2 regions of the Microbulbifer sp. genome follow, and region 2 is predicted to be linked to the other one. Evidence: predicted binding sites of a transcription regulator. Region 2 holds the regulator's gene; the other holds the start of a gene.
The links. Region 2 encodes sigma-54, which starts transcription at its own class of promoters, with help from an activator protein. Its sites were predicted from a motif close to TGGCACANNNNTTGCNNT; they were not measured.
Positions count from the first base shown of each region.

Region 1 (3,339 bases), on a different contig from region 2:
CGCGACAATGGGCTGCACGTTGGTGGGGCCCACCTCCACCTTTTCCGACTTGTTGCCCGCCGGGGGGGTGTCGCTGAAGATCACCTGGCCGTCGGGGCCGACGGTTTTGTAGATGGTGTTGCCGGGGGTGGGATCGTCAGTGCCGTCGTCGCCGGCGAGCGCCAGTAGCGGGGTGACCAGAAGTAGTGCCAGGAACAGGGAAAATTTTTTCATAGCGATATCGATCGCGGCCATGGGCCGCTCCTACAAGGGTTGCCCCGGGAGTCCCGATATAAAGAAGGCTAGTTTACCTCGAAAAAAAAAGCCCGCGCCTGGGCGGCGCGGGCTTTTTTTCGGCAGTGTGATGCCTTCGAGCTTATACGGAGTAGTACAGCTCGAACTCGACCGGGTGAGTGGTCATCTGCAGGCGCTCCACCTCTTCACGCTTCAACGCGATGTAGGCGTCGATGGCGTCGTCGGAGAAGACTCCACCCTCGGTGAGGAAGGCGCGGTCTTCGTCCAGGGCATTCAGGGCCATTTCCAGGCTGGAGGCCACGGTGGGGAACTCGGCCACTTCTTCCGGCGGCAGGTCGTACAGATCCTTGTCCGCCGGGTCGCCGGGGTGGATCTTGTTCTTGATGCCGTCGAGACCCGCCATCAGCATGGCCGCGAAGGCCAGGTAGGGGTTGGCGGTGGGGTCCGGGAAGCGCGCTTCGATGCGCTTGCCTTTCGGGCTGGGCACATACGGAATGCGGATGGACGCGGAGCGGTTGCGCGCGGAGTAGGCCAGGATCACCGGCGCCTCGAAGCCCGGTACCAGGCGCTTGTAGGAGTTGGTGGAGGCGTTGGTGAAGGCGTTCAGCGAACGGGCGTGCTTGATGATACCGCCGATGTAGTACAGGGCGGTCTCGGACAGGCCCGCGTAGGCGTCGCCGGCGAACTGGTTGACGCCGTCCTTGCTGAAGGACTGGTGTACGTGCATGCCGGAACCGTTGTCGCCTACCAGCGGCTTGGGCATGAAAGTGGCGGTCTTGCCGTAGGCGTGGGCCACGTTGTGCACCGCGTACTTGAGGACCTGTACCTCGTCCGCCTTCTTGGTCAGGGTGTTGGCGGCCACGCCGATCTCACACTGGCCGGCAGTGCCCACTTCGTGGTGGTGCACTTCCACTCTCAGGCCCATCTGCTCCATGGCGGAACACATGGCGGCGCGCACGTCGTGCAGGGAGTCCACCGGCGGAACCGGGAAGTAGCCGCCCTTCACGCCGGGACGGTGGCCGATGTTGCCCTCGGGGTAGATCTGGCCGGAAGACCAGGCGGCCTCCTCGGAGTTGATCTTGTAGAAGGCACCGCCCATTTCCGCACCCCAGGTGATGTCGTCGAACACGAAGAACTCGGGCTCCGGTCCGAACAGCGCGGTGTCGCCCAGGCCGGTGGACTTCAGGTATTCCTCGGCGCGCAGCGCGATGGAGCGCGGATCGCGCTCGTAGCCCTGGCCGGTGGACGGCTCGACGATGTTGCAGCGCACGATCACGGTGCTCTCGTCGGTGAAGGGGTCGAGGAAAGCGGTCTCGTCGTCCGGCATCAGGATCATGTCGGATTCGTTGATGCCCTTCCAGCCGGCGATGGAGGAGCCGTCGAACATCTTGCCTTCTTCGAAGAACTCGCCGTCAATTTCCGACGTCGGAATGGATACGTGTTGTTCTTTCCCCTTGGAATCGGTGAAGCGCAGGTCTACCCATTTCGCCTCACTCTCTTGAATCAAACCGAGCGTTTTCGCTGACATTACAGTCCTCCAGGTCTTGAAAAGTTATTTGTCGCTATAGCCCTTCTTGTGGCATCAAGGGAAGCAAAGAGTGTGCCAAATTGGGGCAATGGCGCCGCAGCTGACACCGCCACGGCCGCGGCCGTACGCGCGGGACCAACCAGAGCAGAATAGATGCAAAGCGTCCGGGCGGCCAGCGAGTTGCGCCCCAAACTGGCGCACAGCTGCCGCATTATGCACATTTATGGTGCAACCCATCGAAAGCCCACCTGGTTTATAATGCCCGGCTTTCATCCAATTGCGGTACCCGACCGGATCTCCATGCACTTCGTCGTCAAGTTCTTCCCCGAAATCACCATCAAAAGCAACCCGGTGCGCAAGCGCATGTCGCGCCAGCTCAGGGACAACCTGCAGCGCCAGCTGAAACCGTTGGACGACCGCATCCGCGTGCGCCAGGACTGGGAAAAGATCGATGTGATCGCCCCGGACGCGGTGGCCCACCTGTCCGGCCGCATCCAGGAGGTGTTGGCCCATACCCCCGGGATCGCCAACTTCTCCAGCGTGCGCCAGTTCCCCCTGGGCGACCTGCACGACATCTATGAAAAGACCCTGTCGGTGTGGGGCGACAAGCTGGCCGGTAAGACCTTCTGCGTGCGCGCCAAGCGCACCGGCAACCACGACTTCAAGTCCCTGGATGTGGAGCAGTACGTGGGCGGCGGCCTGAACCAGCACACCGGCGCCGCCGGAGTAAAGCTGAAGGACCCGGATATCACCGTGAAGCTGGAGATCCGCCACGACAAACTCAATGTGGTGGAGGCCCAGACCCCGGGGCTCGGCGGCTTCCCCCTGGGGACCCAGGACCCGGTGCTGTCCCTGGTGTCCGGCGGCTTCGACTCCACCGTAGCCAGCTACCTGACCATCAAGCGCGGCATCCGCACCCACTTCCTGTTTTTCAACCTGGGCGGGCGCCAGCACGAGCTGGGCGTGAAGGAGGTGGCCTTCTACCTGTGGAACAAGTACGGCACCTCCCACCGGGTGCGCTTTATCACCGTGCCCTTCGACGAGGTGGTGGCGGAGATCCTGGAGAGGGTGGACGACTCCTATATGGGGGTGATCCTCAAGCGCATGATGCTGCGCGCCGCCAGCACCGTTGCCGAAGAGCTGGAAGTGGACGCGCTGGTCACCGGCGAGGCTATCGCCCAGGTCTCCAGCCAGACCCTGAGGAACCTCTCGGTGATCGACAGCGTTACCGACACCCTGGTGCTGCGCCCGCTGATCGCCAGCGACAAGAACGACATTATCCGCACCGCGCGGGAGATCGGCACCGAGGAGTTCGCGGCGAATATGCCCGAATACTGCGGGGTCATCTCGGTGAAACCCACCACCCGCGCGAAAAGGGACAAAGTGGAAAAAGAAGAGGGCCGCTTCGACTTCTCCATCCTCGACCGCGCCGTCGCCAGCCGCACGGTACAGAACATCGACCGGGTGATGGAGGACCTGCAAGGTGAGACCCCGGCGGTGGAGATTGCCACCGAGCCCGGCGACGCGGTGGTGATCGATATCCGCCACCCCACCGAGGAGGAGATGGACCCGCTGGA
Region 1 covers NZ_JBOFOC010000034.1:10,661-13,999, forward strand. Annotated here, with positions in the region: gene ACRC0P_RS03645 (DUF4124 domain-containing protein) at 1-234, opposite strand, end outside; gene glnA (glutamate--ammonia ligase) at 356-1,762, opposite strand; gene thiI (tRNA uracil 4-sulfurtransferase ThiI) at 2,063-3,339, shown strand, end outside.
Region 1: a site for sigma-54 is predicted at 1,823-1,840, ahead of glnA (glutamate--ammonia ligase). Genes of this name have one in related genera too.

Region 2 (3,339 bases):
GGCCTGGCGCAGTTTTTCCCGTACCCGGCTGTCGGAGAACAGGGCGGCGACTTCCGCCAGAGTTTCCAGGTGTTCCTGCTCTGCATCCTCTGGCACCAGCAGCGCGAACAGCAGGTCCACGGGCTGGCGGTCGGCGGCGTCGAAGTCGATCGCCGGCTCGGTGGTGCAGAGTACGCCGATGGGGCGCTCACAGCCGGGCAGGCGGCAGTGGGGGATGGCTACCCCCTCGCCGATACCGGTGGAGCCGAGGCGCTCGCGGGCGAGAAGCTGGTTGAAAATAGTGTCGGCATCCAGTTGTGGATATTCTTCGGCGATGGCCTGGGCAATATTTAACAGCAATTTTTTTTTGCTGCTCCCCGCCAGGTGACAAAGACTCAGGCGGGGAGAGAGTAGGGATTCCAATGTCATAGCTTATCGGTGGTTCTGTAACTTCTCTTTGTGTTTCTTGAGCTGGCGGTCCAGCTTGTCGGAGAGGGCGTCGATGGCCGCGTACAGGTCCTTGTCTTCGGAGGTGGCACAGAGGTCGTGTCCATTCATGTGCACCCTGGCCTCGGCCCTCTGTACCCTGGCCTCGGCCTTCTGGGTCAGTTTTTCAACCGATAGGATTACCTGGGCATTGGTAATGTTGTCGTAGTGCCGGGAGAGTTTTTCCAGTTTGCTATGGCAGTAATCGCGGATGGGGTCGGTCAATTCCACGTGGTGGCCACTGATGTTGATCTGCATGGACTTCTCCTCATCGAGTGCGTCGCTAGCCGGCCGCTCCTCGTCTGGGCCGCAACCCTACTAGGAAGTTAGCCAGAATGGAAGGATACACTCAAAGTTCGGGCGTTGGTCGCGGGCTGGGTGGAGTTGGACGCCTGTAAAAACTGACCGGCATATCGATATCGGTCAAAATCTGTGACTAAAAGTGTCCCGCTGGTCTGTAAATCTTGTCGGGAGATTGTGAGCGGTCTCTCATCAGACCAGGCGCTTGCGCTCGCTGGAGGAGGGGATGCCCATGGATTCCCGGTATTTGGCCACGGTGCGCCGGGCCACCTTGATGCCCTGGCGGTCCAGTTCCTGGGTGATCTTGTTGTCGGATAGGGGCTTGCGGGCTTCCTCGGAGTCGATCAGCTTGCGGATCATGGCGCGGATGGCGGTGGAGGAGGCGTCTTCACCGGAGTCGGTGCTCACGTGGCTGGAGAAGAAGTACTTGAGTTCGAACACGCCGCGGGGGGTGAGCATGTATTTCTGGGTGGTGACCCGGGAGATGGTGGATTCGTGCATGCCGATGGTCTCGGCGATATCCGCCAGCACCATGGGTTTCATCGCTTCCGGGCCCCGCTCGAAAAAGTCCTGCTGCTTGTCCACGATACTCGAGGCCACTTTGAGCAGTGTCTCGTTGCGGCTTTGCAGGCTCTTCAGGAACCAGCGCGCCTCCTGCAGGTGGTCGCGCAGGAAGTTGTTGTCAGTGGAGTTGTCGGCGCGCTTGATCAGTGCCGCGTAGTCGCCGTTGATGCGCAGTTTCGGGGTGGTCTCCGGGTTCAGCTCCACCAGCCAGCGCTGCTGTTTGCGGCTGACGATGATATCCGGCACCACATACTGGGTCTCGTCGCCGCCGAAAGCCTCCCCGGGGTGGGGATTCAGGGTCTGGATCAGGCGCACCACCTCGCCCAGTTGCGCCTCGCTCAGGCGTGTGCGGCGACTCAGCTGGCGGAAATCGCGCTTGCCCAGCAGGTCCAGGTGGCTGCCTACGACGATCTGTGCCTGCTCCAGCCAGGGGGTGTTCGCGGGCAGCTGCTGCAGCTGCAACAACAGGCATTCGCGCAGGTCGCGGGCGCCGCAGCCGGCGGGTTCGAACTGCTGGATGATCTTGAGTATCGCGACGACTTCGTCTTCCTCTGCGTTCAGGGCCGGGGCCAGTTCCGCCGGGAGGGATTCGAGAAAGCCGTTTGGGGCGATGGCATCGATCAGGGTCTCACCGATCAGTTTGTCCTGTTCGGACAGGGGGGTGAGATTGAGTTGCCACAACAGATGGCTGTGCAGACTGTCCGGCACCGAATTGCGCTGTTCCAGGGCCGGGTCGTCGCCCTCGCCGCCGCTGTAGCTGCCGCCGCTGTAGATGTCGTCCCAGCGGGTATCCACCGGCAGGTCGTCGGGGATGTCGTGGCTCCAGTCGCTTTCGGCAGCCTGTTCGGTTCCGTTGGCGGCGCCGCTGTCGGCCTGTTGCTCCTGAGTGTTCTGTTCCCTGGCTGTCTCTGCGGGCTCCTCGCCCTCGGTTTCCAGCAGCGGGTTGCTGTCCAGCGCCGACTGGATTTCCTGTTGCAGGTCCAGGGTGGAGAGCTGTAGCAGGCGGATAGCCTGCTGCAGCTGGGGCGTCATGGTCAGCTGAGTGCCGAGTTTTATTTGAAGGGACTGCTTCATAGAAGAAACTGCAAGGCATCCGGCGGATGAATCATCTGAAAATTCAGGATGTTGCAGACTAACCCTCTGCGGGGCGGCTTGCAAGCAAAAACTGTGCCGGCTTTTTGGGTCAGGCGACGAGTGGTGGGGTGGCAGGGGCGAACCCCGAATTCGGACACTAGATGGTGAACTCATGCCCCAGGTAGACCTCCCGCACCTGCTGGTTGGCGAGTACTTCCGCCGGGGTGCCGGCGGCGATGATGTGTCCCTCGCTGACGATATAGGCGGTCTCGCAGATATCCAGGGTCTCGCGCACATTGTGATCGGTGATCAGTACGCCGATGCCCCTGTTCCGCAGGTGGCGGATGATCTGCTTGATATCGTTGACCGAAATCGGATCCACGCCGGCGAAAGGCTCGTCCAGCAGTACAAAATCCGGATCTGTGGCCAGGGCGCGGGCTATCTCCACCCGGCGGCGCTCGCCGCCGGACAGCGCCATGCCCAGGTTGCCCTCGATGTGAGTGATGTTGAATTCCTTCAGTAATTCCCGGGTCTGTTGCAGGCGCTCGGCGCGGGACAGGTCCTTGCGGGTCTCCAGGATGGCGAGGATGTTGTCGCGCACTGTGAGGCGGCGGAATACCGAGGCTTCCTGGGGCAGGTAGCCGATGCCCTTGCGCGCCCGGCCGTGCATGGACAGGCCGGTGATGTCCTCGTCGTCGATCAGTACCTGGCCGGCATCCGCCTGCACCAGGCCGGCAATCATATAGAAACAGGTGGTTTTGCCGGCGCCGTTGGGGCCGAGCAGGCCGACCACCTGGCCGCTGCTGACGCTGACGGAGACGTCCTGGACAACTTTGCGTTTCTTGTATTGCTTGGCGAGATGTAACGCTTTCAGCGTTGGCATATTTCAATTCCGGTTGATCTGGCAGCCCTGGGTCCGACAGGCTGCTGGCTATT
Region 2 covers NZ_JBOFOC010000108.1:28,877-32,215, reverse strand. Annotated here, with positions in the region: gene ptsN (PTS IIA-like nitrogen regulatory protein PtsN) at 1-408, opposite strand, end outside; gene hpf (ribosome hibernation-promoting factor, HPF/YfiA family) at 412-723, opposite strand; gene ACRC0P_RS11530 (RNA polymerase factor sigma-54) at 958-2,403, opposite strand; gene lptB (LPS export ABC transporter ATP-binding protein) at 2,561-3,286, opposite strand; gene lptA (lipopolysaccharide transport periplasmic protein LptA) at 3,335-3,339, opposite strand, start outside.